One region of the Streptomyces sp. NPDC096105 genome, then DNA from elsewhere that is predicted to be linked to it. Evidence: riboswitches for the same ligand, from Rfam matches in the RefSeq annotation. Region 1 holds a riboswitch; each other region holds the start of a gene.
The links. Region 1 has a riboswitch for cobalamin ahead of ACIQ8B_RS18940 (hypothetical protein). Riboswitches for the same ligand answer to the same signal wherever they lie in the genome.

Region 1 (7,266 bases):
GCGGCAGTCCCGCCTCCTTGAGCAGCAGCCCGCGTGCCTCGCGGTCCGGCTCGGCGCTTTCGACGGCCCTTGCGCGGGTGAGGCCCGCGTCGTGCAGTCTGTTGCGTACGGCGGCCTTGTCCCGGGTCAGTCGCAGGACGGCTGGATCGAGACCGGGCAGGCCGAGGCGTTCGGTGAGGGCGGCGCCGGCCAGGGTCCAGGTGTCGGTGGAACTGATCAGGCCGCGCAGTCCCGGGGTGCGCCGGAGCAGATCGGCGGTTCGTTCCACGTCGAAGGTATCGGTCACGACGACGTCGAGGGCGTCGGCGGGCAACCGGTCCAGTTCGTAGGCGTAGTAGGCGGGGTCCCGGGTGAGGAGCAGCAGGCGCTCGCCGAGCCGGTCGGCGGCGCGGACCAGATGGCCGAGGCCGAAGGTCAGCGACTCCAGGCAGGCCACGGTCATGCCGCCCGCTCCTTCCAGTGGGCCGGGCAGGGAGTGCGCTGCCACGTCATCCTCGACCAGGGCATGGTCATCTCCTCCGGAGTGCGGACCTCGAGGGGTTTCAGCGCGGCCGGATCCAGGGCCTCGGCGTGCCGGGCGAACACGCGCTCCACGTAGCGGTGTCCGGTGTCGGCCCCTATCACCAGGTGCAGTCCGTCGGGGTGACGGCGGGCCTCGTACGTCGCCGTCAGATAGCCGGCACCGGTGGACAGCCCGGCGAACACCGCGTGTTCGCGCAGCAGGGCGACCGCGCCGGACATGGCGTGGGTGAAATCCAGCCAGTGCACGGTGTCGTAGAGGTGGTGGCGGACGTTGTCGAAGACGATCGACGAGCCGATGCCGGCGATGATCGCCTCGGGATCGTGGTGGTCCTGGCTGCCGAAGGTGACGCTGCCGAAGGGCTGGACGCCGACCAGACGCACCGAGGGGTCCGTGACGCGCAGGCGCTCCACGATGCCACCGGTCGAGGCTCCGGAACCCACCCCGCCGACGACGGTCAGCGGTACGGCCGGGAACTCCGCCGCGATCCGGTCGGCGACCTCTTGGTAGCCGAGGTAGTGGACGTCGTCGTGGTACTGGCGCATCCAGTGGTGTCCGGGCTCCTCGGCGAGAATCTCGCGCACCCGCCGCACCCTCAGTTCCTGGTCGAGCTTCAGGTTCCGCGACGGTCTGACCTGCTCCACCGTGGCGCCGAGGATCTCCAGTTGGGCGAGGGTGGTGGCGTCGACGGTGGTGGACGCGACGATGTGGCACCGCATGCCGTACCGGTGGCAGGCCAGTGCGAGGGCGTAGGCGTAGATGCCGCTGGAACTGTCGATCAGGGTCTGGCCCGGACGGACCGTGCCCCGCTCCAGCAGATGGCGGACGGCGGCCAGGGCCGAGTAGATCTTCATCGACTCGAACCGCAGCAGGACCAGGCCGTCGGTGAGCCGGACGAGGTCCGGGACTTTCAGAGCGTCGGCGATGTGGGGGTGGATCACCCGTAGCCTCCTTGGGCGAAGGTGCACTGGTGGCCGAGCGAGCGGAAGAACGCGGAGAGTTCGGACTTGACCTCGGCCCGTGGGCGTGAGGCGAAGAGGAAGCCGGCCAGGCAGCCGGTGTGGGCGACGAAGACGCCGTCGGCGCCGAACCGCTCACGATGGGCCTGCAGACTGCCGAAGGTCGCCTTGGGCAGCACCTCCTGGGACAACGCGGCACTGGTCGTCGCGGCACGGGCGACGGCGGCCGGGTCACCCGAGTCGAAGCCCTTCAGCAGATCGGTCAGACACCGCTGGTACTCCTCACCGCGGCGCCGGTAGTGGTCCAGCAGCAGGGGAGTGACGGCGGCGGTGTCCACCGTGCCGGGTTCCGTGACGTAGGCGGTGTGGAAGCCGATGCCCGGGCCCAGCCGCCGCACCACCCGGTGCCGGCCGCTGAGGTACAAGGCGAACTCGTCGAGGAAGACGCTGTCGGCGCGCTCGATGCCCGCCAGGACGCCGAGGACCACGTCCGTGTCGTACGGCAGGGAGAAGACGCGGAACAGGCAGCGCAGCGTCGCCACGATGTCCGCCGTGGAACTGGCCATCCCCACGCCCACCGGCAGTTCGGAGTGGGTGCGCCAGTCGCCCGGGGGCAGGGCGAGGCCGTAGTGGTCCAGGAAGAGCCGCACCGCTTTTGCCGACTTCTCACCCAGCGCCGGCGGACGCGGCGAGCCGGCCGTCGTCCTCGGTGTGAAGTACACCCAGGAGTGACGGTCGACGGGAAAGGACACCACCGCGATCTCAGGATCGGTGCCCGCTCGCAACGGGCCCTGGTACAGCTCGCCCAGAGTGCCGTGGCAGACACCGGACACCGTGCCGCCGGACACGTCCGGTTCCTGGAGGACGCCCGCGACGGGTCCGGGCATCGTCGGCCCCGGTCCGTCGGACGACACGCCGGCCCAGGGTCGGTACGGCCGACGCGAACAGGCTGGGTCCCGCACATCATCCTCCTCCGTACCGGGCCTTGCACACCGACAGGGAAGGAGGCTCGGCCACACGCACGACGTACGACCGCCCATACCGCCGACCCAGTCCACGAGGTCACGCGCACAGCCCGCGGGACGCGGGCGCAGTGGCAGGTCTTCGGACTCGCGGGCACGTCCGCCGAAAGGGCGGACACCTACCGGCCGTCTCTTCCCCGGCCCTGACGCGGGCCCAGTGACATCGACGGCTTTCGTTCCCACTCACCGCTGCGGGACAGCCCCGGATTCGCACCGGGTTCCCTCTTGCGTCGCGCCACCGGGCGTCCGGGCGGACGGGAGGCGCGAACCGACTGCGTGTATCAGCGTAGAGGCGCTCGTATTCCTGCGACAGTGGGGCTTCGGCGGTTGTCCTGAATGTGGAGGGGAGGCGGAAACCAGGTGTGTCCCGTGCAGTTCTCGTGGTGGCTCTGGCCGGATAACGTCTCCGGGGATCACTCCCTCATCGGCCAGACTTGTCACCTCACGCCACATGCGCACCGCTGCTGCGGTGGCCCGTGCCGGGGAGGCCCCTGATGACGTCAGACGTGAGGCCGGACGAGGACGGGGCGGCGTCGCCGCCCGGACGGCGACGGCCTCCCGGGGACCGCGTCGCGTTGCGCGGCGACCTGCGGGCCGCCCTGCCCGACGCCGGCGCGGCGGTGGGGGTCACGGCGCTGGTGTTCGCCCTGCTGTGGGCGCGCATGGACTCGGGTGCTTCGGACACGGTCGCGGTCATGCCGTTCATGGACGATCCCGGCACCTACTGGATGTACCTGCTCAGTCAGGCGTTCGGCTGGTCCGCCCTGCTGTGGGCGTGGGGCACGGTCATGCTCGGTCTGCTGCTGTCGGGGCCGCGCCCCGCCCGCCTGCCGGTCTCCCGGCAGGTGCTGGAGCGCTGGCACCGCACCACGAGCCTGACGACCACGGCGCTGATGTTCGCGCACGCGCTGATGTTCGCCGCCGAACTCGTGCGCTACGAGACGGAGGTGGACTGGGCGGAGCGGTTGTGGGTGGCCTTCGCGGACACCTTCGTGCCGGGCTGGTACGACTCCGGGACCGGCCGCATCGCCATCCCGATCGGTCAGGGAGCCCTGTACCTGGCGATCCCGCTGGGGCTGCTGTTCTACGTCCGGCACCGCATCGGGGCGAGCACCTGGCGCCGGCTGCACCGGTTCGTGATCGTCGTGTACGTGCTGAGCGTGTGGCACACGCTGCTGTACGGGACCAACGTCTGGTACGGGGAGTGGCCGCGCACCGTTCTGTGGCTGCTGCAGCTGCCGGTCGCGGTGCTGTTGTTGCTCCGTCTGCTGCGGCCGGCCCGGCGGGCCGAACGGCTGGGTCCACCCGGCGGGGGCGCGGCCCGGCCGGGCTGGTGGGTACGGGCGGCGGGACGGGTCGCCGTCGCGGCCGTCGTCGTCGGGCTCGTCGTCGTGGCGGTGTCCGGCCGTGACGGCGGACGGGACCGTCCGGTCCACCCGCCCGCGACGGCCCCCCACGCCCAGGAGACGGACTGACGGCCGGTACCGGGCGGGCCGGACGGCGTCCCGGGATGGGATGACGGCCGGCGACAGGGCGACGGCGGAACGAGGAAGCCGGTGTGCATCCGGCGCGGTCCCGCCACTTTCGCCGGTCTGCGGGAACGAGCCGATGGTCGTGGCCGGCGGCAGCCCGAGGTGGGCGCGCTGGGCGGCGGCACGCTCCGCGTAGGACTGGGAACGGCGCGCGTCGGCCCCGGTGACCGCGGAGGCGCGGGCGCGGACGGCCGGATCGCGGGTGACGGGGGAGTCGGCACGAGAGACGAGGTCGGCACGGTTCGCCGCCAGGTCGGCGGCGATGGCGTCGGTGCCCCGGGCGAGACCCCTGGCGAGGGCGACGACCTCGGAGGTCTTCTGCCTGGCGAAGGCGAACCAGCTGCTGCGGGCAGCCTACGGGCAGTCGGCCCGTCAGGAACGCGGACGTCCGTGATCCGGGCGGTGACCCATGTCACGTACCCCGAACGGCGCCAGGACCCCGCCGCCTTGGGCCAGTGCTTGACGAACGGCAGGGTCGGGGCAGGCGTCGGCAGTGGGGTGCTGGGGACCACGTTGTGGCGCGCTCGGTGACGATGTCGAGGAAATGGCGGCGGATTTCAGCGGTGCGCAAGGCGGGGCTCCGAAGGCTCACAGGGGGAGCGGGGCGAGGGAACGGGCGGGGTGGCGCGGGCCGAGGAAGACGACGATGCCCTTGCCGTCGGGGGAGGGGTGGGTGGCCTGCGTCCAGCCGTGGCGGCGGTAGAAGGCCATGGCCCGCCCGTTCCGGACCGAGGTGAGCAGCCATGCCCGCCCCTCGGGCGCGTCTGCGGTCACCGCTTCGAGGAGGCGGGTGGCGAGGCCGGTGCCGCGGGCGGTGGGCCGGACGGCGAGCTCGTCGATCTCCCGGGCCCCGCACAACCAGGCGGCGGTGCGGTCGTTGCCGAGGCCGGCGGCCGCCTGGGGATAACAGCGGTCGGTGGGGAAGGGGGCCGGAGTGGTCCACGCGGTGGCGAAGCCGACGACCTCCCCGTCGCGCACGGCGGTCGCGGCGGTGAACCCGGCACGCCGTACGTTCGCCGGCAGCCGGGAGACGAACTCGTTTGCCTGCGTCTCGTCCTCGTGCCAGGGCGGGGCGCAGAAGGCGCCGACGTACACCGAACGCAGTGACTCGGTGTGCGTGAGCATCCCGGCGTCCCGGTGCACACGGATGTCGGTGGTCATCAGGCGGCCACCGTCTTCCCCATGACGACGGGACGCAGTGCGGCGTACTCCAGCGGTGGCGGCGCGGCGCCCGCCCGTACGAGAAGGCCGCCGACGGGGGCGGTCATCGCGCCGTTGCCGATGCACAGCCGCAGCGGCGGCACCCGCAGTCCGACGCCCGCCGCCAGACAGTGCTCCTCGGCCGGCGGCCGCACCCGCGAGTTCGCGGCGACACCGCCGACCACGACCAGGGTGCCCACGCCGTGCTCGGCGCGAGCGGTGACCGCCTCGGTGGCCGGACCGTCCGGATACGGCAGCCCGAAGACCCGTGCCGCCTTGTCGAAGCACTCCGCGACCGCGTCGTCCAGCGTGTCCTCGAAGCGTGTGGTCGGGTCCCGGACCAGGTCCGCTCCCGTCTTGTCGTAGGACGCCTCGGTGCCCGGTGCCGTCGCAGACCTCATGGCCGACCTTTCTGCCATCGATAAGTTGTTGCAAGCATTGTGCAATAAGGCCTTCGATGATGTGCGCCGAACCGGCTCCGCGCACATGGCCGCCCCCGGAGGGTGCGGCCTGGACTCCTCCGGCGCTGCCCCTGGTCCCGAGGTGCGCAGCAGTGACCTCCGCCCGGCTGTCATGGGCCACCGCGGCGAAAGTCGTCCGGGCCGGCGCCGACGGCCGGGGTGGCCCGCCGGATGCCGCACGGTCCGTCCCGCTCAAGGCCCTCGGCTGCGACGAGTCCGCCGCCGTTCGCGCCGTGGCCGACGGAACGGAGGAGCGGGCCCGCGTCCTGCGTCCAGGTGATGGAGGCGTCGGCTGGGGCTCGTCCGCCATCCGTGCCGAACGCGGCGAACAGGTCGTCGTCGCCAGGGAGTTCGCGGCAGAGAGGGGTAGGGCCGGGCGCCGCACGCGGGACCGGCCGCACCGTCGTTCATCGTGCGCCGGTCGGGGTCCCGGCGACACCGGTCCTGGGGACGTCGCCTGATCAATGATTGCCACTATTGCTGCTAGCGTGCAACTGCACATCAGTGGCAATAACGTCGGAGGATGTTGGACATGGCGGTGTACACGCTCCCGGAGCTTCCCTACGACTACTCGGAGCTCGAGCCGGTCATCAATCCGCAGATCATCGAGCTGCACCACGACAAGCACCACGCCGCGTACGTCAAGGGCGCCAACGACACGCTGGAGCAGCTCGCCGAGGCGCGGGACAAGGAGCAGTGGGCTTCGGTCAACGGCCTGGAGAAGAACCTGGCCTTCCACCTCTCCGGCCACATCCTGCACTCCATCTACTGGCACAACATGACCGGTGACGGCGGCGGCGAGCCCCTGGCCGCCGACGGTGTCGGTGACCTCGCCGACGCGATCGCCGAGTCCTTCGGCTCCTTCGCCGGATTCAAGGCACAGCTCACCAAGGCCGCCGCGACCACGCAGGGTTCGGGCTGGGGCGTCCTGGCGTACGAGCCGCTGAGCGGTCGGCTGATCGTCGAGCAGGTCTATGACCACCAGGGCAACGTCGGCCAGGGCTCCACCCCGATCCTGGTCTTCGACGCCTGGGAGCACGCCTTCTACCTCCAGTACAAGAACCAGAAGGTCGACTTCATCGACGCCATGTGGGCCGTCGTCAACTGGCAGGACGTGGCGAAGCGCTACGAGGCTGCCAAGGCCCGCACCAACGTGCTGCTGCTGAACCCCTGACCGCGGGGGCCGTATGACGTCCTGCTCGCGATCGTCTTCTCAGCCTTCACCTGCAGGCGGCACAAGGAAAGGCCTCCGGCCGGGACGACCCGGCCGGAGGCCTTTCCGGCGTTTCCGGGGTACACGTCCGGACGCGCTCGAACCGGCCGGCACCCATGGCGCCGTGATTCCCGTGCCCAGCCGTCGCGGGCCGAACGCGCGGTGGTCCGTCCGGGAGACCAGGTCCGCTGCCGTCGCAACTCCTTCGCCCCGTCCGGGAACCGGCCGCCTCTTCCGTCCGACTGCTGTGAGGAGGCAGGGGGATGGCATGGAAGGGCTGGATGTCCGGATGTCGGGCGTCGTGTGCCGACACGGCCGGGCCGAGGCCGTGCGCGACGTCGATCTCGACATCGTGCGCG
Region 2 (7,266 bases), on a different contig from region 1:
TCACCGCGGACGCGCCGCCACCGTGCTCGCGGTAGCCGCGCCCTGACCCGGGGGACCGTCGGCTGCCGGGTCCGCCCGGCGGGCCGACGGTCCTCACGGCCGGCGGCGGGTGACGGGCCGTCGGCCGACCCGGCGCAGGCCGTGCGACGAGCGTCGGGGACAACTGCCGCCCGCGCGAAGATGGTCGGTACGGGCTCCCCGCGCCGCTCCGTTGTCACACCGGGCTTCTGTCATTCCGCCCATGACACCCCCGGGCCGACGACCTTCTCAGGGTCCGGGGGAAGGCGGGGACGTACGGCCTGAGGACCGGGTGTGTCCGGCCCGGTGGGAACATGCGGTCCACGGCCTGGAGGGGGCCGTCCTCGGGTGGTCGGTCGCGCGGCGGGATCTGGCTGCGGGGCGCTTCGGCCGGGTCCACGCGGCGATGTCCCGGAACCCGTGACAGTCGCTTCGAAAGTTTCGATGGAGCTGTGCGTGCTTGCGTTGCGCGCGCCTCGCCCCTCCGTCGACGCTTCACGGTAACGCCCTTGTGAGCGGGGATGACCTGGGCGTATGTGTACCGTCCCGGGTGGCCCGCTGGAAGAATAGTTTCCGAAAGACTGTCGAAACTGTTGACAGGCCCATGGCGTCCTTCGAAAACTGTGGCCACCGCACGACAGCAGGTCCCCGTTCCCCTCACGTCGCACGACCGGGGACGGTGGCCGCTCCATGCAAGGCCGCGGGCGGCAGGAGCCGCCCGGCCCCCACCGACCTTCATCGGGAGGACGCATGCACCAGGACGGCACGCAGCAGGACCGGATCCGGCAAAGCCCCGCCCCCTTCAGCGGCCTGAGCCGACGCGGCTTCCTCGTCGGCGCCGGCGCCGGCGCCGCCGCGCTCGCCACCGCGTCGGGGCTGCTGGTGCCCGGCACCGCCCACGCCGCCACCACCATCACCACCAACCAGACCGGCTACGACGGCATGTATTACTCGTTCTGGACCGACGGCGGCGGCTCCGTCTCCATGACGCTCAACGGCGGCGGCAGCTACAGCACCCGGTGGACCAACTGCGGCAACTTCGTCGCCGGCAAGGGCTGGAACAACGGCGGACGCAGGACGGTCCGGTACACCGGCTACTTCAACCCGTCGGGCAACGGCTACGGCTGCCTCTACGGCTGGACCTCGAACCCGCTGGTCGAGTACTACATCGTCGACAACTGGGGCAGCTACCGGCCCACCGGCGAGCACCGGGGCACCGTCACCAGCGACGGCGGCACGTACGACATCTACCGGACGACCCGGTACAACGCCCCGTCCGTCGAGGGAACCCGCACCTTCGACCAGTACTGGAGCGTCCGCCGGTCGAAGGTGACCAGTGGATCCGGCACCATCACCACCGGGAACCACTTCGACGCCTGGGCGCGCGCGGGCCTGAACCTGGGCCAGTTCAGGTACTACATGATCATGGCCACCGAGGGCTACCAGAGCAGCGGAAGCTCCACCATCACGGTCTCCGGCTGATCCCGTCGCCGCACCGGCCCCGTGAGCACGCCGCTCACGGGGCCCTTCCACGGTCACGGGAGGAAGGTCACCTGGGGAGCACCCGTGCGCGGATGGACGGCGACCTCGGCCGCCACGCCGTAGACCTCGGCCAGCAGGCGGGGCGTCAGGACGTCCGCGGGCGGGCCCGAGGCCGTGACCCGGCCGGCGTGCAGGACGTAGAGGCGGTCGCAGTAGCGGGCGGCGAGGTTGAGGTCGTGCAGGGCGGTCAGGACCGTCGCCGGCAGCCTCCGCAGGGTGCCGAGGAGCTCGAGCTGGTGCCGGATGTCGAGGTGGTTGGTCGGCTCGTCCAGGACCAGCAGTGCGGGCTGCTGGGCGAGGGCGCGGGCGATGAGGACGCGCTGGCGCTCACCGCCGGAGAGCAGGTCGAAGGGGCGGTGGGCGAGGCTCGTGGCGTCGACCGCTTCGAGCGCCGACGCGATCGCACCGGCGTCCTCGGCGGTGTCGCCGTCGAGCAGCCGCTTGTGCGGGGTGCGGCCCATGGCGACGACCTCACGCACCGAGAGGCCGAACGAGGCGCCCGTCTCCTGCACCACCGCCGCCACCGTGCGGGCCAGTCGCCGCACGGGCAGCGACCAGGCGTCGGCGCCGTCGACGGACACCCGGCCGGCCGCGGGGCGCAGGACGCGGTAGACGGCGCGCAGCAGGCTGGACTTCCCGCTGCCGTTCGGACCGACCAGGCCGATGACCTCGCCGGGGCGGGCCGTCAGGGAGACCTCCTCGACCAGCCGGTGCGCGCCGGCGGTGAGGGTGACCGTGTCGATGACGAGTTCGGTGCCGGTCATACCGCTCCCCGGTCGGTGCTCCGGCGGGCAGTGCGGCGCATCAGCCACAGGAAGAAGGGGCCGCCGCACAGGGCGGTCAGCACGCCGACGGGGATCTCCATGGGCGCCACGACGACGCGGGCGGCGATGTCCGCCCAGACGAGGAAGACCGCGCCGCCGAGGGCCGCCGTCGGCAGGACGCGCCGGTGGTCGCCGCCGACGGCGATGCGGACGATGTGCGGCACCATCAGGCCGACGAATCCGATCGGGCCGCACGCCGCCACCAGGATGCCGGTGACGAGGGAGAGCACGACGAACATGCGGGCGCGGAAGCGGGCCACGTCCAGGCCCATCGTGGTCGCGGCCTCCTCACCGGCGAGCAGGAGGTTGAGGTTGCGGGCCTGCACCATGAGGACGGCGACCCCCAGGAGCAGGGCCGCGCCGGGCAGCCGGACCGTGTCCCAGGTGACCCCGCCGAGGCCGCCCAGGGTCCAGGCGAGGACCGCGCGGGCCTCGTTGCCCCGGTCGGTGGCGAGCAGCAGCAGGTCCAGCACGGCGGTGAGCATCGCGGCGACGGCCACACCGGACAGCACCAGCCGTGCCGACGTGATGCGGCCGCCGGTGCGGGCGGTGGCGTAGACGAGCACCAGGGCGCCCAGCGCGCCCGCGAACGCGGCGACCGACAGCGACGCCGGCCCGAACAGGGTCACCCCGAACACGATCACCGACACGGCGCCCAGGGACGCCCCCGAGGAGACGCCGAGCAGGTAGGGCTCGGCGAGCGGGTTGCGGATCAGGGCCTGCAGGGCGGTGCCCACAACCGCGAGGCCCGCCCCGGCCACGGCCCCGAGGAGCACGCGCGGCGCGCGCACGTCCAGCACGATGGTCTCCCGCGCCCGCGACCAGTCCGGTTCCGTCCAGCCGGCGCCCAGCGCGTGCGTCACGATGCCCCACACCTGGCCGGGCGGCACCCGCACCGACCCGATGGCCAGACCGGCGGTGGCGGAGACCGCCAGGGTGACGGCCAGGACGACGAGGGTGACGGTGAGACCGGCCAGGCCGGCCCGCCCGTCGTCCTCGTGCCGTCGCCGTGCGGCCCGCTCGGTGCCGGTCCCCACGGCCGGGGCCGTCACGCGAAGCTCTCGGGGTGGAGGCCGCGGGCCAGGTCCTCCACCGCGTAGGCGGAGCGGACGCCCACCAGGGTGGCGGTCAGCGGCAGGACGACGAACCGCTTGTTCCTGATGGCGGGCACGTCCTCGAGAGCGGGCTGGGAGAGCAGGAACTTCTTCTTCCGTCCCACGCTGCCGGCGCCGGCGTAGTCGTAGATCGCGATGACCTCGGGCCTGCGGTCGACGACCTGTTCCCAGGAGACGTCGCCGAAGACGTCGTCGAGGTCGGCGAAGACGTTCTCGCCGCCGGCCAGCCGGATCAGTTCGGTGCCCAGGCTCTTGCCGCCCGCGGTGAAGGCGGTCCGGTCGCCGCTGTCGTAGACGAAGACGGGCACCTTCGGCGCGTCCGCGACCTTGCCGGCGGCCTTCTCGACACGGTCCGCGAGGCCGGCGACCAGCGTGTCGGCCCGCTCCGGGACGCCGAAGATCCGGCCGACGGTGCGGATCTCGTCGTAGGTGTCCCGCATCGTGACCCGTTTCCTGCCGCAGTACTCGCGGTTGAGGTGGGTGTCGATGCCGGCGTCGGCGAACGCCGTGCGGGAACGGCCCTCGTTCTCGGCGAAGGCGCTGCCGTAACCGCCGTAGACGAGGTCCGGGTCGGCCTCCAGGACCGTCTCGAACGACGGTTCCTTCCTGGCCAGTTCGGGGATCGACGCGTAGTCCTTCCTCAGCTCGGGCAGGACCGGGGAGTCGGGGAAGGCGGTGCCGACCATGTGGTCCTTCAGACCGAGGGCGAGCATCAGTTCCGCCGGGTGCTGGTGGATGGTGACGACGCGCGCGGGCGGCTTCTCGTACGTGGTCCGCACGCCGCAGTTGTCGACGGTGACGGGGAAGCCTGCGGCCGGTGCGGCCGGCGCCTTCGCGTCCTGGGCGGTGTCCCGCGACGATCCGCAGCCGGCGGTCAGCAGGGCGGCCGCGAGGGCGAGGGCGGCGGCGGCCGCCCGCACGGCGAGCCGCCCGCGGGCAGGGGTGGACAGGGCGGGACGGGACGTGCCGTCGTACACGTGAAGCCTCCTGGGGAGTCCGCGCTCCTCGGAACGGGCCCGCGACAGGCCAGTGTCCTGACTCCCGGATCGACGCTTCCCCCTGGCCTTCCCGCGCGGCGCGCAGTGGCACGTGGAAGGGGGTGCACTTCCCGGTCACAGTGGCGGGACCGTGCCGGACTCGCACCGGCTTCCTGTCTCCCGTCGCGGTGTTGATGACCCGTCGATCCTACGAGTCGGCCCCCGCGGGGCGAAAGGGCGGGGCGGGTGTCCGCACCCGCCCCGGAGCGGCGGCGCCTCGCACCGCCCGCCGGCGACCCGCGCCCGGCCGGGCGCGGAGCGCTCCCGGGGACGCCGGACGGAAGAGGTGGAGGGCGCGCGGTCCCGGGAGGCACGGTACCGGGCTCAGGCGCTGTCGTCCGGGCCCGCGCCCGGCCGGCCGGCGCGGTGCCGGGTGCCGGGGAGCATCTCCTGGACCTTCGCCTTCAGGCCCTGCCGCACCATCGAGCCGCGGTCGCTGTCGCCCTTGAGGATCGCGGCGGCCGCCGCCTCGATTTGGTCCAGGGACGCGTGCGGCGGGATCGGCGGCACCGCCGGGTCGGTGCGGAAGTCGATGACGAACGGCCGGTCCGCGGCGAGCGCCCGGTCCCACGCGGCCTCGACCTGCTTCGGCTTCTCCACCCGGACCCCGTCCAGGCCCATGCGCCGGGCGATGTCCGCGTACGGCAGGTCCGGGATGGCTTGCGACTCCTCGAACTGCGGCGCGCCGGACATGGCCCGCATCTCCCAGGTGACCTGGTTGAGGTCGCCGTTGTTCAGCACGGCGACGATCAGCCGGGGGTCGGACCACTCGCGGTAGTACTTCGCCGCCGTGACCATCTCCATCATGCCGTTCATCTGCATGGCCCCGTCCCCGACCAGGGCGATGGCCGGCCGGTCGGGGTGGGCGAACTTCGCGCCGATGCAGTACGGCACACCGGGGCCCATCGTCGCCAGCGTCCCGGACAGTGAGCCGCGCATCCGGCCGCGCAGCCGCAGGTGCCGGGCGTACCAGTTGGCGGCCGAGCCGGAGTCGGCGGCGAGGACCACGTCGTCGGGCAGCCTGCCGTCCAGGGCGTGCACCACGTACTCCGGGTTCACCGGGTCCGCGCTCACGGCGGCGCGCCGCTGCATCACCTCCCACCAACGGGTGACGTTCTTCTCGACCTGCTCCCGCCAGGTCCGGTCCTCCTTGCGGTGCAGGCGCGGCAGCAGCCGCCGCAGGGTCTCGCGGGCGTCGCCGACCAGGTTCACCTCGTTCGGGTAGCGCAGGCCGATCATGTGCGGGTCGATGTCGATCTGCACGGCCCGCGCCTGGTCCAGCTCCGGCAGGAACTGCGTGTACGGGAAGCTGGACCCGATCATCAGCAGCGTGTCGCAGTCCCGCATCAGCTCGTACGAGGGGCGGGTGCCCAGCAGCCCGATGGAGCCGGTGACGTACGGCAGGTCGTCGGGCAGGGCGTCCTTGCCGAGCAGCGCCTTCGCCACCCCGGCGCCCAGCACGTCCGCGAGCCGCTCGACCTCCTCGCGGGCGCCGCGCGCGCCCTGCCCGATCAGCACGGCGACCTTCTCGCCCGCGTTCAGCACGTCGGCGGCCCGCTGGAGGTCCTCGTCGGCGGGGACCGGCGCGTACCGGCCCAGGCCGAGGCTGGAGGGCACCATCTTGAAGGCGTGCGTGGGCGGGCTGTAGTCCATCTCCTGCACGTCGCCCGGCAGGATGACCGCGGTGACCGTGCGCCGGGCGTACGCGGTGCGGAAGGCGCGGTCGATCAGGTTCGGCAGCTGCTCGGGGACCGTCGCCGTCTCGCAGAAGTCGGACGCGACGTCCTTGAAGAGCGCGGCGAGGTCCACCTCCTGCTGGTAGGAGCCGCCCATGGCGCTGCGGTTCGTCTGCCCGACCAGCGCCACGACCGGGACGTGGTCCAGCTTGGCGTCGTAGAGGCCGTTCAGGAGGTGGATCGCGCCGGGGCCCGAGGTGGCGGCACAGACACCCGCCTTGCCGGAGAACTTGGCGTAGCCGACGGCCTGGAAGGCGGACATCTCCTCGTGCCGCGCCTGGACGAACTTCGGCTCGTTGCCGGCGCGGCCCCAGGCGGCCAGCAGTCCGTTGATGCCGTCGCCCGCGTAGCCGAAGACATGGTCGACGTCCCAGTCGCGCAGCCGCTGGAGGATGAAGTCGGACACCTTCGTGCTGGCCATGCGGACTCCGTTTCTGCTCCCGCCGGCGGACGGCCGGTCCCCGGCGCCGGGAAAGGGGGCGCGGCGCGGCCCCGGACGTGCGGGACGCGCCACCGCGCGGGTAACCGGGCGGACGGGCGGGAAACGTCGGGGGAGGGCGGGGTGCGTGACCCGGACCGGCGGGGTTACCCGTCCGGCATGACTGACACACGGCCACTCGCATTGATCACCGGCGCGTCCAGCGGCATCGGCCTCGAGCTGGCCGGACAGTTCGCGTCGCACGGCTACGACCTCGTGGTGAACGCCGAGGACGAGGAGCTGGAGGGCGCGGCGGAGAAGCTGCGGGAGTCGGGCGCGGAGGTGCGCGCGGTGCGCGCCGACCTGCGGACCGGCGAAGGACGCTTCCTGCTTCTCGACGCGCTCGACGGCCTGACCGTCGACGTCGCCGTCCTCAACGCCGGGGTCGGTCAGGGCGGCGCCTTCGTGGACACCGACCTCACCGACGACCAGGAGGTCATCGACCTCAACGTCACCGCGACCGTGCGGCTGGCCAAGCCGCTGCTGCGGGCGATGGTGGCGCGCGGCGCGGGACGC
Region 3 (7,266 bases), on a different contig from region 1:
AAGTACTACCGGCTGAAGAAGCACCTGCTCGACATGACCGAGACCGCGCCTCCCGGCACGCCGGTCCCGCCCGAGCGCACGCTGGCGGCCGAGTTCGACACCTCGCGCACCACCGTGCGCCAGGCGTTGCAGGAACTGGTGGTCGAGGGCCGTCTGGAGCGGATCCAGGGCAAGGGCACCTTCGTCGCCAAGCCCAAGGTGTCCCAGGCGCTCCAGCTCACCTCGTACACCGAGGACATGCGCGCCCAGGGCCTGGAGCCGACCTCGCAGCTCCTCGACCTCGGGTACATCACGGCCGACGACCGGCTGGCCGGCCTGCTCGACATCGCCGCCGGCGGCCGGGTGCTGCGCATCGAGCGGCTGCGCATGGCGAACGGCGAGCCGATGGCCATCGAGACCACCCACCTCAGCGCCAAGCGCTTCCCGGCGCTGCGCCGCAGCCTGGCCAAGTACACCTCCCTCTACACCGCCCTCGCCGAGGTGTACGACGTCCATCTCGCGGAGGCCGAGGAGACCATCGAGACGTCCCTGGCCACGCCGCGCGAGGCGGGCCTGCTCGGCACCGACGTCGGCCTGCCGATGCTGATGCTGTCCCGGCACTCGCTCGACCGTGAGGGGCAGCCCGTGGAGTGGGTGCGGTCGGTGTACCGGGGCGACCGGTACAAGTTCGTCGCGCGTCTCAAGCGCCCGCAGGACTGAGACCGGACGCCTCCGGGCGGCCCTCCGCCGTCCCGCACGACCCGGCGGACCGGGCGGCTGACAGGGATTTTCGCCGCTGTCGCCTCGCGGTTGCGCCGCTGCCGCACACCTCTCCTCTTACGGGGGGTTACGACCACCCCGGACCCTCATCTACATTGCCGCGAGCCAACGTCGGCGATCACTGAGGGGACGGGAGCCGTCTGATGTCACAAGCCCCGGAAACACCACGAGAGCCGGTGGTGACGCCCGTGCGCGTCGTCATCGGTCTCTGTCTTGTCGCACCGTTCGTGGCCATGCTGTGGGTCGGGTCCTACGCCAAGACCGACCCGGTGTTCATCGGCATCCCGTTCTTCTACTGGTACCAGATGGCCTGGGTGCTGATCTCGACCGCGCTGACGATGGTCGCGTACAAGCTGTGGCAGCGTGACCAGCGTGACCAGCGCGCCCGCTCGGCCGGGAAGGGGGGTGCGGAGCAGTGAACGACGGCGTGAACGGCGTGGCACTCGCGGTCTTCGTCTTCTTCTTCGTGCTCGTCACCGTGATGGGCTTCCTGGCCGCGCGCTGGCGCAAGGCCGCGAACGAGCACACCCTCGACGAATGGGGCCTGGGCGGGCGCTCGTTCGGCACCTGGGTCACCTGGTTCCTGCTGGGCGGCGACCTGTACACCGCGTACACCTTCGTGGCCGTCCCGGCGGCGATCTACGCGGCGGGCGCGGCCGGCTTCTTCGCGGTGCCGTACACGATCCTGGTGTACCCGCTGATCTTCACCTTCCTGCCCCGGCTGTGGTCGGTGTCGCACAAGCACGGCTATGTGACGACGTCCGACTTCGTGCGCGGGCGGTTCGGCTCGAAGGGGCTGTCGCTGGCCGTCGCGCTGACCGGCATCCTGGCGACGATGCCGTACATCGCGCTGCAACTGGTGGGCATCCAGGCCGTCCTGGACGTGATGGGCGTCGGCGGCGGCGAGCACACCAACTGGTTCGTCAAGGACCTGCCGCTGCTCATCGCGTTCGGTGTGCTCGCCGCGTACACCTACTCGTCCGGGCTGCGGGCGCCCGCGCTGATCGCGTTCGTCAAGGACACGCTGATCTACCTGGTCATCGCGGTGGCGATCATCTACATCCCGATCAAGCTGGGCGGGTTCGACGAGATCTTCGCCTCCGCGCAGGAGGCGTACAGCGAGACCAACCCGGCCACGGGCGCGCCGCGCGGCTCGCTGGTGCCGGGCGAGGCCGGCCAGTGGACGTACGCCACGCTGGCGCTGGGCTCGGCGCTCGCGCTGTTCATGTACCCGCACTCGATCACCGCGACGCTGTCCTCCAAGAGCCGTGAGGTGATCCGCCGCAACACCACGATCCTGCCGCTGTACTCGCTGATGCTGGGCCTGCTGGCGCTGCTCGGCTTCATGGCGATCGCGGCCGGGGTGAAGGTGCAGAACGGCCAGCTGGCCATCCCGCAGCTGTTCGAGACCATGTTCCCGGACTGGTTCGCCGGTGTGGCCTTCGCGGCGATCGGCATCGGCGCGCTGGTGCCGGCGGCGATCATGTCGATCGCGGCGGCGAACCTGTTCACCCGCAACATCTACAAGGACTTCATCAAGCCGGACGCGACGCCCAGGCAGGAGACCGCCGTCTCCAAGGTCGTGTCGCTGCTGGTGAAGGTGGGCGCGCTGGCCTTCGTGCTGACCATGGACAAGACGGTCGCCATCAACTTCCAGCTGCTGGGCGGGATCTGGATCCTGCAGACCTTCCCGGCGCTGGTGGGCGGCCTGTTCACCCGGTGGTTCCACCGCTGGGCGCTGATCGGCGGCTGGGCGGTCGGCATGATCTACGGCACGGTCGCCGCGTACGGGGTGGCGTCGCCGACGCAGAAGCACTTCGGCGGCTCCGCCAAGGAGATCCCGGGCATCGGGGAGATCGGCTACATCGGTCTCACCGCCTTCGTGATCAACGTGCTGGTCACGGTCGTCCTGACCTTCGTCATGCGGGCGGTCAAGGCGCCCGAGGGCGTCGACGAGACCCAGCCGCAGGACTACACGGCGGACGCCGGCGACCCGGGCGTGAAGGTGGAGCTCCCGCCGGCCACGGCGGGCAGCGCGCACTGACGCGGCAGGGCAGAGGGCAGCGGGCCGCCGGTGGAGAACCGGCGGCCCGCTGTCGTCCCCGTGCGGCAGACTCCCCCGCATGGACATCGTCACCCGGCCGGTGGCGCCCGGCGAGCACGCGGAACTCGGTGAGATCACCGCGCAGGCCCATCTCGGCGACGGCCTGCTGGACTTCGGGGAGAGCGACGCCTACCTCGGCGAGCTGCGGGACGTGGCGAAGCGCGCGGCGGCCGCCGAGGTGCTGGTCGCCGTGGAGCACGGCACGCTGCTGGGCGGGGTGACCTTCGTGCCGGGCCCCGGACCGATGGCCGACACCGCGGAGCCCGGCGAGGCGGAGATACGGATGCTGGCGGTGTCCCGCGCCCACCGCGGCCGGGGCGCCGGCGAGGCCCTGGTGCGGGCCTGCGTCGACCGGGCGCGGGCGCTCGGGTGCGCGCGGATGGTGCTGTCCACCCAGCACACCATGCACGCCGCGCACCGGGTGTACGAACGGCTGGGCTTCACGCGCGCCCCCCGGCGGGACTGGAACCCGCTGCCGGAGCTGGACGACATCATGCTGCTCGTCCACGAGCTGACGCTCTGACGGCTCCGCCCGGCCCTTCCGCCCGGCACCACCATAACCCCTGCGCGACACAACATATGGGTCCGCCGGCGACGCCCGGCACAAGATGTATGCTCATGCTCGCTGTCGCCGCAGGGGAATCCGGTGCGAATCCGGAACTGTCCCGCAACGGTGTACCCATGCCTGCCCACGGGCGCGCACGGGAGTCAAGTCCGAGGACCTGCCGACAGTGCGCCCGGCCCTTCCGGTCCGGGTGCCCTGACGTCCGGGCCTCGTGGAATGGGCCGGTGGACGCGACGCCGCGTGCGCTCGTGTGCTGCCCCCTGCTCCTTTCGAGGCCCCGTGCCGAGCGAGGGAGAGCCCCACGTGACCATCGCGCCAGCCGATCCGGCTTCAGCGACCGGCGTGACCGAGAAGAGCGACGGCCCCGGGGCCGCGCTGCTGCGGACCCTGACGGAGCTGACCGCCGACCTGCCCGACGCCGACCCCGGCCGGGTGGCCGCCGCCGCGCTGCGCGGCCGGTCCGCCGCCGCCGACGAGACGGAGCTGCGGGACCTGGCCACCGAGGCGGCGGCCGGACTGATCTCCGAGGACCCCGCCTACTCCCGGCTCGCCGCCCGGCTGCTGACCCTCGGCATCCGCGCCGAGGCCGCCTCGCAGGGCGTCACCTCGTTCACCGGGTCGGTGGCCGCCGGGCACCGGGAGGGCCTGATCAGCGACCGGACCGCCGCCTTCGTCCGGCTGCACGCGGCCCGTCTGGACGCGCTGATCGACGCCGGCGCCGACGACCGCTTCGGCTACTTCGGGCTGCGCACCCTGCACAGCCGCTACCTGCTGCGCCACCCGGTCACCCGCAAGGTCGTCGAGACGCCCCAGCACTTCCTGCTGCGGGTCGCCTGCGGTCTCGCCGAGGACGACGGCGTGCGGGCGCTGGAGGAGGTCGCCGCGCTGTACGGGCTGATGAGCCGGCTGGACTACCTGCCCTCCTCCCCCACGCTGTTCAACTCCGGCACCCGCCACCCGCAGATGTCGTCCTGCTACCTCCTCGACTCCCCCAAGGACGAGCTGGACTCCCTCTACGAGCGCTACCACCAGGTCGCCCGCCTCTCGAAGCACGCCGGCGGCATCGGCCTGTCCTTCTCCCGCGTCCGCGCCCGGGGTTCGCTGATCCGCGGCACCAACGGGCACTCCAACGGCATCGTGCCGTTCCTGAAGACGCTGGACGCCTCCGTCGCCGCCGTGAACCAGGGCGGCCGGCGCAAGGGCGCCGCCGCGGTCTACCTGGAGACCTGGCACGCGGACATCGAGGAGTTCCTGGAGCTGCGCGACAACACCGGTGAGGACGCCCGCCGTACGCACAACCTGAACCTGGCGCACTGGGTGCCGGACGAGTTCATGCGCCGGGTCGCCGACGACGCGGCGTGGTCGCTGTTCTCCCCGGCCGACGTGCCCGAGCTGGCCGACCTGTGGGGCGAGGAGTTCGACACGGCCTACCGCGCCGCCGAGGCCGAGGGCCTGGCCCGCAGGACGCTCCCGGCCCGCGAGCTGTACGGCCGGATGATGCGCACCCTCGCGCAGACCGGCAACGGCTGGATGACCTTCAAGGACACCGCCAACCGCACCGCCAACCAGACCGCCGAGCCGGGCCACGTCGTCCACTCCTCGAATCTGTGCACGGAGATCCTGGAGGTCACCGACGACGGGGAGACGGCGGTCTGCAACCTGGGCTCGGTCAACCTCGCGGCCTTCGCCGACGGGGACGGCATGGACTGGGAGCGCCTGGACGCCGCGGTCCGCACCGCCGTGACGTTCCTGGACCGGGTGGTCGACATCAACTTCTACCCGACCGAGCAGGCGTCCCGGTCCAACAGCCGCTGGCGCCCGGTGGGTCTGGGCGTGATGGGGCTGCAGGACGTGTTCTTCCGGCTGCGGATGCCCTTCGACTCCCCCGAGGCGAAGGCGCTCTCCACGAGGATCGCCGAGCGGATCATGCTCGCCGCGTACGAGACGTCCGCCGAGCTGGCCGAGCGGCACGGCCCGCTGCCCGCCTGGGAGAAGACCCGTACCGCCCGGGGCGTGCTGCACCCCGACCACTACGACGTCGCCCTGGCCTGGCCGGAGCGCTGGGAGGCGCTGCGGAGCCGGATCGCCACGACGGGCATGCGCAACGCGCTGCTGCTGGCGATCGCGCCCACCGCGACCATCGCGTCCATCGCCGGCGTGTACGAGTGCATCGAGCCGCAGGTGTCCAACCTGTTCAAGCGCGAGACGCTGTCCGGGGAGTTCCTCCAGGTCAACTCGTACCTGGTGGAGGACCTCAAGCGGCTCGGCGTGTGGGACGCGCGCACCCGGGAGGCGCTGCGCGAGGCGAACGGCTCGGTGCAGGACTTCGGGTGGATCCCCGAGGACGTGCGGCGGCTGTACCGCACGGCGTGGGAGATCCCGCAGCGCGGCCTGATCGACATGGCCGCCGCCCGCACCCCGTTCCTCGACCAGGCGCAGTCGCTCAACCTGTTCCTGGAGACGCCGACCATCGGGAAGCTCTCCTCGATGTACGCCTACGCCTGGAAGCAGGGGCTGAAGACCACCTACTACCTGCGCTCCCGCCCGGCGACCCGGATCGCCCGCGCGGCCCGCGCCGCCGTCCCCGTCCAGCAGCCGGCCGGCCCCGAGGCCGTCGCCTGCTCCCTCGAGAACCCCGAATCCTGCGAGGCCTGCCAGTGACCACCAGCGCGACCAAGAACCTGCTCGACCCCGGCTTCGAGCTGACCCTGCGCCCCATGCGCTACCCCGACTTCTACGAGCGCTACCGGGACGCGATCAAGAACACCTGGCACGTCGAGGAGGTGGACCTGCACTCGGACGTCGCCGACCTGGCGAAGCTGACACCGGAGGAGCAGCACCTGATCGGCCGGCTCGTGGCGTTCTTCGCGACCGGCGACTCGATCGTGGCGAACAACCTGGTGCTGACGCTGTACAAGCACATCAACTCGCCCGAGGCGCGGCTGTACCTGTCGCGGCAGCTGTTCGAGGAGGCCGTGCACGTCCAGTTCTACCTGACGCTGCTGGACACCTACCTGCCCGATCCGGACGACCGGGCGGCGGCCTTCGCGGCCGTGGAGAACATCCCGTCCATCCGGGAGAAGGCCCAGTTCTGCTTCAGGTGGATGGACTCGGTGGAGGAGATCGACCGGCTGGAGACGCGGGCCGACCGGCGCCGCTTCCTGCTCAACCTGATCTGCTTCGCCGCGTGCATCGAGGGCCTGTTCTTCTACGGCGCCTTCGCCTACGTCTACTGGTTCCGCAGCCGGGGTCTGCTGCACGGCCTGGCGACCGGCACCAACTGGGTGTTCCGCGACGAGACGATGCACATGTCGTTCGCGTTCGACGTGGTGGACACCGTGCGCAAGGAGGAGCCGGAGCTGTTCGACGAGGAGCTCGGCCGGCAGGTCACCGACATGCTGCGCGAGGCGGTCGAGGCGGAACTGCAGTTCGCGCGGGACCTGTGCGGCGACGGCCTGCCCGGCATGAACACCGAGTCGATGCGGCAGTACCTGGAGTGCGTCGCCGACCAGCGGCTGGTGCGGCTGGGCTTCGCTCCGGTGTACGGCTCGGAGAACCCGTTCTCCTTCATGGAGCTGCAGGGCGTCCAGGAGCTGACCAACTTCTTCGAGCGCCGTCCGTCCGCGTACCAGGTCGCCGTGGAGGGCACGGTCGACCTGGACGAGGACTTCTAGGGCCCTGGCGCCGGGCCCGGGGACTTCCGGGGCCCGGGGACCGGGCCGGGTGTCTCCTCACGCCGCCCGAGCGGTGCGGCGGGAGGAGGTCCCGTGCGCCGGACGGGCGGCGGCCGGCGGGGCGGGGATCTCGGCGGCCGCCGTGGCCGCGGCCCGGCGGATCT
Region 4 (7,266 bases), on a different contig from region 1:
GCCAGAGGGGCGGAAGTCCGTGGGCAACTGTCGGACAAGTTGTCGCAAGAGCGAGGCCAGAATTGCGTGCACGCAGCATCAGAAGCACGTCGGAAACACCGCATCAACGCGCTGTCAGTGCAGGTCAACCGGGGTTCGAGGCCAGGTCCGGGGAGACGGGCGGAGAGGTGGTCATCTGCCCGGGGAGCGGGATACCAATTCGTTCGTCCCGCCGAGCCGGCCGAAAGGAGTGGGAAACGGAGAGCACCACCTCTCTCCTCGATCTGGAGCAGCTCGGAGCACCGCCGCCTTCGAGATGCGGATGAGGACCCTACGCGAGCACATCACGCTCGGCACGGACGAGCTCACCGAACGCCTCGACGCTGTCGCTGACGGCATCACCGGTCCGTACGGGCCGCCCACGTCTCAGTACGGCGACCAGATCCCGCTCACCGTGGCGTGCTGCGCCGTCGCGGGAGGGGAACCGGCCGTCGGCGCAGACCTCGATCCGCGGGCGGCGGAGGCCGACGCGCTGCGCCGCGCCGCGGCGACCTACGCGTTACGGAACGCGCGGACGGCACTTCCGCTGTCCGGTGACCTCCTCCACGCCGAGCGCCTGACCGACCGGCGTCCGCATCCGCTTCCCGCCTCCCTCCTGCGAGCCGCAGCCGCGGGGACCGCGTGCGCCGAGAGCTGGGACGCCGCCGTGGAGACGGCCCTCTTCGCCGCCGTACGGGAACTGGCCCGACGGCGCGCCCGGCGAAAGCTGTCCCCGCCTCCTGCCGGAGGCCGGAGCCCTGTGTACCGAACCGCTCGTCGCCCAGGTACTGGGGACTGCTGCGGGCGTTCGGCCCCGCACCGGAGGTGTGGGACCTCTCGGGCGGCCAGGGCGCGCCGGTCGTCGGGCTGGACCTTCCACGAACTGCTGGCTTTCGACGGCGGCCGGGCTGGTCCCCGTGACCGTTCGTTCGGGCCGGTGTTCCCGCTCCGCGGCACCGAACAGCCGGAGCCGCTCTGCCGGCCCCTCCCGGCGGGGCGCCGGGTACCGCTGCACGGGCCGGACCTGGCACGGACCGCACGTGAGGACCGCCCGTTCACCGAAGTGCTGGAGGGCCGTCGCTCCCGGCGCGCATTCGGCGGCCGACCGCTGACGCGCAGGCAATCGGGCAGCTTCCTCCACCGGGCCGCCCGCGTCCGGACGGTGCTGTCCGCCCGCAGCGAGGACGACCGCCCGTACGCCGTCACCAGCAGGCCCTACCCGAGCGCGGGCTCCGCCCACGAACTCGAGCTGTACGCCGCCGTACGCCGCTGCGACGGACTCGATCCGGGTCTGTACCACTACGACCCGCTCGGCCACGCCCTCACCGAGCTCCCGGATCACCCCGGCGCCATGGATCAGTTGCTGCGCGAGGCGAGCGCCGCCGCCGGAGAGCGAGCCGTGCCCGACGTCCACCTCACCGTGGTGTCCCGCATCAAGCGACTCTCCTGGAAGTACGCGGCTCACTCCTACGCGCTGACGCCGAAGAACACCGGTGTCCTGCTCCAGACTCTCTCGCTCGTCGCCGGTGCCATGGACCTGGCTGGCTGCGTACTGGGCGGCGGCAGCGACACGCCCGTACGCGCCTTCCGCCTCGCTCCCTACGCCGAGATACCCGTCGGAGGCTTCCTGCTGGGCACGGCGGTCCCGGCGGGGAGCGGTGAACAGCGGTGAAGCGCGGCCGGCGGACAAAACGCCGTACGTCGCGACACCGCGTACAGGCCCGGCCCACCCCGGACGCCACGGGGAGCAGCACCCGGGCCGGGGTGGTCCACGAGCGGCACTGGTCCCGCGAACTGCGGTACGGCGCGGCATGGTCGGCGCTGGTGCTCGAGCTGCTGTTCGTGACGGACGCGGGCATGGGCGGGCTCAGCCCGGTTCGGGCCGCACTGTGGACGGGCCTGAGCACGTTGCTGCTGGTGGTGCTGGTTCCAGCGAGGGTGAGCGTGGGGGAGGGGTGGATCGCTGCCCACGGGATCCTCAGCCGCACGTCGGTGCGCACGGACCGCCTCGTGGCCGCCGAGTGGGCCGATGGCGTCTCCTCGCGGGTGCTCCTGTGCGACGACGCGGGCGGCCGGGTGGACATCGCCGCGCGCGTGCTGACCGGCAATCCGCTGTTGTGGCACACGGTGGAGGAGGGCGTACGGCACTCCTGTGCGCGGGGAACCCTGCGCACCGGCAATGACGATCTGCGGCGCCTCACCCGTTGCATCGACACGGACACGGCCTGCGGAGTCCTCCAGGCCTCCGGCCTGGGATGAGGAAGCCGGCGACCCTTCGGCGGCGGCCCGGCGGCGCAGCGAGCGGGCCAGGCAGGCGCTGAGGGTGATCGCCGCGGCCGTCGACACCGCGAAGCCGATCCAGCGGGTCTCGAACCACAGGCCGTTCACCACGCCTAATACCACGAGGTAGCAGGCCCAGGCCAGGCCGCCGACAGCCGACCAGCGCAGATAGCGGGCACGCTGCCCCGGCACGGCGCCCAGCGTCAGGCCGAGGACGGTACGGCCGGCGGGCACGAATCGCCCCGCCACCGTCGCGGCTGGCAGCCGCCGCGCGAGATGGCGGCTCAGCCGGCCCGCGCCCGAGGCGAGTTTCACGTGCCGTTCGAGCAAGACGTCCGCTCGGGCAGAGCCACCACGGGCGAGCGCGACGACGACGAGATCGCCGAGGAACGAGGCGACCGCGACGGCGATCGCCAGCGCGATCGGTGCGCCGCCATGGTCCAGGGAGAGCAGTGCGGCGGCGATCACGAGACTGCCGCTGGGCAGAAACGGCAGCAGCGCGTCGCCGACCACGGCGGCCAGCGCGAGAGCGGTGACGAACCACGGCTCGGACACGAGGGCGCCCAGTTGGATCTGCATGCATCGATCGTATCGAATGTTCAGAGAGTAGTGAACAAAGTAAAAAACCTGATCCTCGCCGTCAGCGGATCCTTGATGCCTTCCTGACGCAGTTCTGACCTTCTCCTGGCAGCCCCTTCGCCGCCCTGGACGGCGTTGCTCTGGACAGGGGAAAGCCGCTCGCCGCGAAAGGTCCCCCACATGACCATGTCCCGACAGACCGCCGGAGCGTCCCTCACGCCGGTGAGCGCTCGTGGCCCTCGACGCTCGGTGCTCTTTTCACCCCACACGACCGGGCACGCACCCCAGGAGACGGACCCCGGTCGCTCGGCTGCGACAGCCGTCGTTCTCGCATTCCCCGTCGCCATGGCCCCGGCCACCGGAGTCGAGGCCCCGTCCACGGTCATCGCCCAGCTCGGCCGGCTCGACGACACCCAGCGGCGCCGTTTCGGACGCGGCACGCTGGCGCTGCTACCGGTCATCGTGGGCGGCCTGACCCTGGTGCTGACCGCACTGGCCGTACGCCTGCACATCGGCATACCCGAGGAGGAGCCGACCCAGATCGCCGACATCGCGCACGCCGCGGTGGGCTCCGGCTGACTGTACGGGGCCTTCCAGCTGACCAGCTCCCTCCTGCTGCTCCGCGGCGGGCAGCTCGGGGTTCCAGGCCGGCCCCGGCCTGCTGAAGACGCTGGCCGGGACCCCGAGCGCCCCGGTGTGCTGCCGCCCATCCTGAGCAGGGTGAACCGCCACCGCACGCCGTACTGGTCCGTCGTCGTCTACTTGGCCGCGGCGGCGCTCATCATCGTGGCCGCGGCGGGTGAGGAACAGGAGCTCGTGCTCTTCTGCGCAGTCGCCGTGTTCGTCAGTTTCCTCGTCGGCCTCGTCGCGATGGCCCGCTTCGCGCACCGCGAGGACAGGAGGGGGCCGGCATGGGCCGACTCCGTCGCCGCGTCGGCGGTCGGTTTCACCCTGGTGGTCAATCTGATGCGCGGCTGGCCCGTTCTCTCCCTCGCCGCGACCGTGCTCATCGCCTCCGCCCTCCACGCCCGCTCGGCCCGGCCGGGCTGGTGGGTACGGGCGGCGGGACGGGTCGCCGTCGCGGCCGTCGTCGTCGGGCTCGTCGTCGTGGCGGTGTCCGGCCGTGACGGCGGACGGGACCGTCCGGTCCACCCGCCCGCGACGGCCCCCCACGCCCAGGAGACGGACTGACGGCCGGTACCGGGCGGGCCGGACGGCGTCCCGGGATGGGATGACGGCCGGCGACAGGGCGACGGCGGAACGAGGAAGCCGGTGTGCATCCGGCGCGGTCCCGCCACTGTGACCGGCGAGCGGGTCCCGGCAGGCCACGGCCCGGCAACGGGTGGGAAGGCCGGGACGGGCATCGACCCGGGAGCCAGGAGACTCACGCGGTCGCCTCCTCGACGGACCACCGGGGCGGATCTCCCCGGAGAGAGGGACGGCGCCGCATGTCCGCACCGCCGACCGGACCGACGACGGACGACGAGAGGCCCGCAGCGGCCACCGGCACCGTGCCGTGCCGCATCGTGGTGTGCCGCGACTGCTGCTGCGGCAGCCCCAAGGTGACCGGCGTCGACCACGCGGCCCGGACCGAACGCCTGCGTGCCGCGGCACCGGTACGCGTCTCCGGCTGCCTCGACGTCTGCGAACACGCCAACGTCGTCGTCGTCCAGCCCTCCGCCGAAGGCCGGGCCGCCGGCGCCCGGCCGGTCTGGCCGGGGCTGGTCAACGACCCGGACACGACCGAGGACATCGCCGCCTGGGCACGCGCCGGCGGACCGGGCGTCGCACCCCGGCCGGACATCCTCGACCTGTACGCCATCACGCCGCCGCGACGGCGTACGGCCTCCTGACCGTACGGACGGAGAGCCGGAGGGAGGACAGGAAGCGTGCACGAAGCCCGTGCCTCAACCGCGTCCGTCACCGCCGCACTGCACGACGTGGCCGGCCTCGGCGGCTTCTTCGCCCCGCAGGTCGGCGGACGGGACGACGGCTGGCATCCGATCGCCCGTTCCTACGCGGCGGGTTTCACCGACCTCGCCGAAGCCGTCGCACGCCGCCACCGCACTCCGGAACCGCGCGTCGCCGTCTCCATCGCCCAGCTCGGTCACGCCGCCCGCCTCTGGTCACCGGCCCTGGCCTGCGTCGTCCTGCACGGGATCGTCCCCGACCTGGAGGGACTGCAGCGGGCCGGCGACGGACCGGCCCTCCGGGTGCCCCGCCCGGCCGGCTGGTACGCCGACCGGCTCGACGACGGCGGTGCCCGCGCCCTGTACCAGCAGGTGACACGACACCTGTCGGCACTGGCCGACGGACTGCGCGTCAAGGTCGCCCCGCGTCTGCTGGACGGCAACTCGGCGTCGGCGCTCGCCGGGGCGGCCCACGCCCTGCTCGCGCTCCGCCCCGCCGTACGCGGGCCGCTCACCGGCCTCACGACCGCGCTGCTCAACACCGGACGCCTGGCGGGCACCGGAGTGCTCACCGGCCCCGACCTCGCGTTCCGCCGCCGAAGCTGCTGCCTCTACTACCGCGCGCCGAACGGCTCGAAGTGCGGTGACTGCGGGCTGGCCGGTGAGGTACGCCGCCGAGCCCCGCGATGAGGTGCATCCGTTCCGGGCTGTGCCGCTCACCGGCCCAGCACCTCAGCCGCAGCCGGCCTGTCCGCCGCCTCCGTCCGCTCGGCATCCGGCCTCGCACGGCCCGCGGCACTGCACTCGTCGAGCCGGCTTCCGAGCTGCCCGCGGTCATGGTCAGCCGGCTGCCCGGCGTCCACCAGAACACCGCCGACCCCTGGAAGCGCATCGGCGGGCAGGACAACGCCTGCGCAGAGGAGGTCACCGGCCTCATAATCCAGGATTCTCTGAATTCAGGATTCGATGTACTCTCAGGGGGTGCCGACACTCGCTGCTGACATCGAGGTGCTGGCGCGGTTCGGCCGCGCCCTCGCCGACCCCATCCGCTGCCGCATCCTGCTCGCCCTCCGCCAGACTCCCGCCTACCCGGCCGACCTGGCCGACGCCCTGGGCATCTCCCGCACCCGGCTGTCGAACCACCTGGCCTGCCTGCGCGACTGCGGCCTGGTCGTCACCGTCCCCGACGGCCGACGCTCACGCTACGAACTCGCCGACGAACGCCTCGGCCACGCGCTCGACGACCTGCGGACAGCTGTCGTCGCGGTCGAGGCGGACAAGACTTGCCCGGATGCGGACGAGAAGGACTGCTGCTGAATGACCGCTCTGTCCCTCGGCCCCAGCCCGGTCCGCCGTGACACGCTCACCCGGCGCATACGCCTGCTCGTCGCCGCGACCATCGCCTACAACGTCATCGAAGCCGTGGTCGCGATCACCGCAGGCACCCTGGCCTCGTCGACCGCCCTGATCGGCTTCGGACTCGACTCCGTCATCGAGGTCTCCTCCGCCACAGCGGTCGCCTGGCAGTTCTCCGCCGGCGACCCCGCTGTCCGCGAAGCACGCGAGCAGCGCACTCTGCGGATCATCGCCGTGTCGTTCTTCGCGCTCGCGGCCTACGTCACCGTCGATGCCGCCCGCGCGCTGACCGGCACCGGCGAGGCCGGCCACTCGATTACCGGCATCGTCCTCGCCGCCCTTTCGCTGGCGATCATGCCCTTCCTGTCGGCAGCCCAACGCAAGGCCGGCCGCGAGCTCGGCTCCGCCTCCGCGGTCGCCGACTCCCAGCAGACCCTGCTGTGCACCTACCTCTCCGCCGTGCTCCTGGTCGGCCTGCTGGCCAACCTGCTGCTCGGCTGGTCCTGGGCCGACCCGATCGCCGCCCTCGTCATCGCCGCGATCGCCGTCAAGGAGGGCCGCGACGCCTGGCAGGGGAAGGGCTGCTGCGCGCCGGCCGCCCCCACCGCGCCGCCGGTGCCCGGAACGCTGATGGGCTGCGGCTGCGGCTCGGGATGCTCCTGCTGCTGAACCACTCACATCAGCGAACGCCCCGGCTCGACCTTCGAGCCGGGGCGAAGGCTCACCGTCGATCGCATGAGAGCCATGCGGATCTCCCAGCTCGCCGCCGGGGAACTGCCGGAGTCTCGAGCCGTGGACCGGACGGAGTCGGACCGGACGGCGTGCTCCAGGGCGGTGTCCTGGGGCTCCCGCCCACCGCCCAGCAGGGACCACATGCCCGGCTCCCGGATCCGGCCGGGGAAGTCGTCGCGAAGGTGGAGCAGGTACTCGCCGCGGTCGATGTCCAGCGGCACGGTCCCGTGTCCGGCCTCGGGCAGGAAGCGGAGGGCCCGCTCCGTGACGGCCGTGTCGATGTCCAGGGTGGTGACGTGACCGGCCGAACCGGCGAGTTCGGCCAGGAGGGCAGCGTCGTAGCCTCCGGAGCCGGTCTCCAGGACGCGGTGGCCGGGCTGGATCCGGGCGG

Region 2: linked by a shared signal. The riboswitch ahead of ACIQ8B_RS26785 (ABC transporter substrate-binding protein) and the one ahead of ACIQ8B_RS18940 (hypothetical protein) in region 1 are both predicted to bind cobalamin.
Region 3: linked by a shared signal. The riboswitch ahead of ACIQ8B_RS06295 (ribonucleoside-diphosphate reductase subunit alpha) and the one ahead of ACIQ8B_RS18940 (hypothetical protein) in region 1 are both predicted to bind cobalamin.
Region 4: linked by a shared signal. The riboswitch ahead of ACIQ8B_RS27695 ((2Fe-2S) ferredoxin domain-containing protein) and the one ahead of ACIQ8B_RS18940 (hypothetical protein) in region 1 are both predicted to bind cobalamin.

Annotation. Positions count from the first base shown of each region.
Region 1 is NZ_JBIWGC010000011.1:11,606-18,871, forward strand. Features, by position in the region: gene ACIQ8B_RS18930 (ATP-grasp domain-containing protein) at 1-442, opposite strand, end outside; gene ACIQ8B_RS18935 (cysteine synthase family protein) at 439-1,461, opposite strand; gene ACIQ8B_RS18940 (hypothetical protein) at 1,458-2,366, opposite strand; cobalamin riboswitch at 2,575-2,741, opposite strand; gene ACIQ8B_RS18945 (ferric reductase-like transmembrane domain-containing protein) at 2,996-3,976, shown strand; partial or broken gene ACIQ8B_RS18950 (5-methyltetrahydropteroyltriglutamate--homocysteine S-methyltransferase) at 4,085-4,372, opposite strand; gene ACIQ8B_RS18955 (GNAT family N-acetyltransferase) at 4,622-5,194, opposite strand; partial or broken gene ACIQ8B_RS18960 (tRNA (adenosine(37)-N6)-threonylcarbamoyltransferase complex transferase subunit TsaD) at 5,194-5,580, opposite strand; gene ACIQ8B_RS18965 (superoxide dismutase) at 6,227-6,868, shown strand; partial or broken gene ACIQ8B_RS18970 (metal ABC transporter ATP-binding protein) at 7,176-7,266, shown strand, end outside.
Region 2 is NZ_JBIWGC010000021.1:78,325-85,590, forward strand. Features, by position in the region: gene ACIQ8B_RS26765 (SpoIIE family protein phosphatase) at 1-35, shown strand, start outside; gene ACIQ8B_RS26770 (glycoside hydrolase family 11 protein) at 769-1,500, shown strand; gene ACIQ8B_RS26775 (ABC transporter ATP-binding protein) at 1,554-2,324, opposite strand; gene ACIQ8B_RS26780 (FecCD family ABC transporter permease) at 2,321-3,436, opposite strand; gene ACIQ8B_RS26785 (ABC transporter substrate-binding protein) at 3,433-4,476, opposite strand; cobalamin riboswitch at 4,506-4,694, opposite strand; gene ACIQ8B_RS26790 (thiamine pyrophosphate-requiring protein) at 4,861-6,693, opposite strand; gene ACIQ8B_RS26795 (SDR family oxidoreductase) at 6,871-7,266, shown strand, end outside.
Region 3 is NZ_JBIWGC010000003.1:168,718-175,983, forward strand. Features, by position in the region: gene ACIQ8B_RS06275 (GntR family transcriptional regulator) at 1-699, shown strand, start outside; gene ACIQ8B_RS06280 (DUF3311 domain-containing protein) at 903-1,178, shown strand; gene mctP (monocarboxylate uptake permease MctP) at 1,175-2,803, shown strand; gene ACIQ8B_RS06290 (GNAT family N-acetyltransferase) at 2,883-3,386, shown strand; cobalamin riboswitch at 3,469-3,608, shown strand; gene ACIQ8B_RS06295 (ribonucleoside-diphosphate reductase subunit alpha) at 3,732-6,089, shown strand; gene ACIQ8B_RS06300 (ribonucleotide-diphosphate reductase subunit beta) at 6,146-7,102, shown strand; gene ACIQ8B_RS06305 (hypothetical protein) at 7,160-7,266, opposite strand, start outside.
Region 4 is NZ_JBIWGC010000023.1:66,483-73,748, forward strand. Features, by position in the region: gene ACIQ8B_RS27670 (SagB family peptide dehydrogenase) at 302-1,690, shown strand; gene ACIQ8B_RS27675 (hypothetical protein) at 1,783-2,277, shown strand; gene ACIQ8B_RS27680 (hypothetical protein) at 2,614-2,964, shown strand; gene ACIQ8B_RS27685 (hypothetical protein) at 3,223-3,456, shown strand; gene ACIQ8B_RS27690 (hypothetical protein) at 3,598-4,068, shown strand; cobalamin riboswitch at 4,137-4,263, shown strand; gene ACIQ8B_RS27695 ((2Fe-2S) ferredoxin domain-containing protein) at 4,326-4,730, shown strand; gene ACIQ8B_RS27700 ((2Fe-2S)-binding protein) at 4,767-5,477, shown strand; gene ACIQ8B_RS27705 (ArsR/SmtB family transcription factor) at 5,769-6,104, shown strand; gene ACIQ8B_RS27710 (cation transporter) at 6,105-6,812, shown strand; gene ACIQ8B_RS27715 (hypothetical protein) at 6,818-7,266, opposite strand, start outside.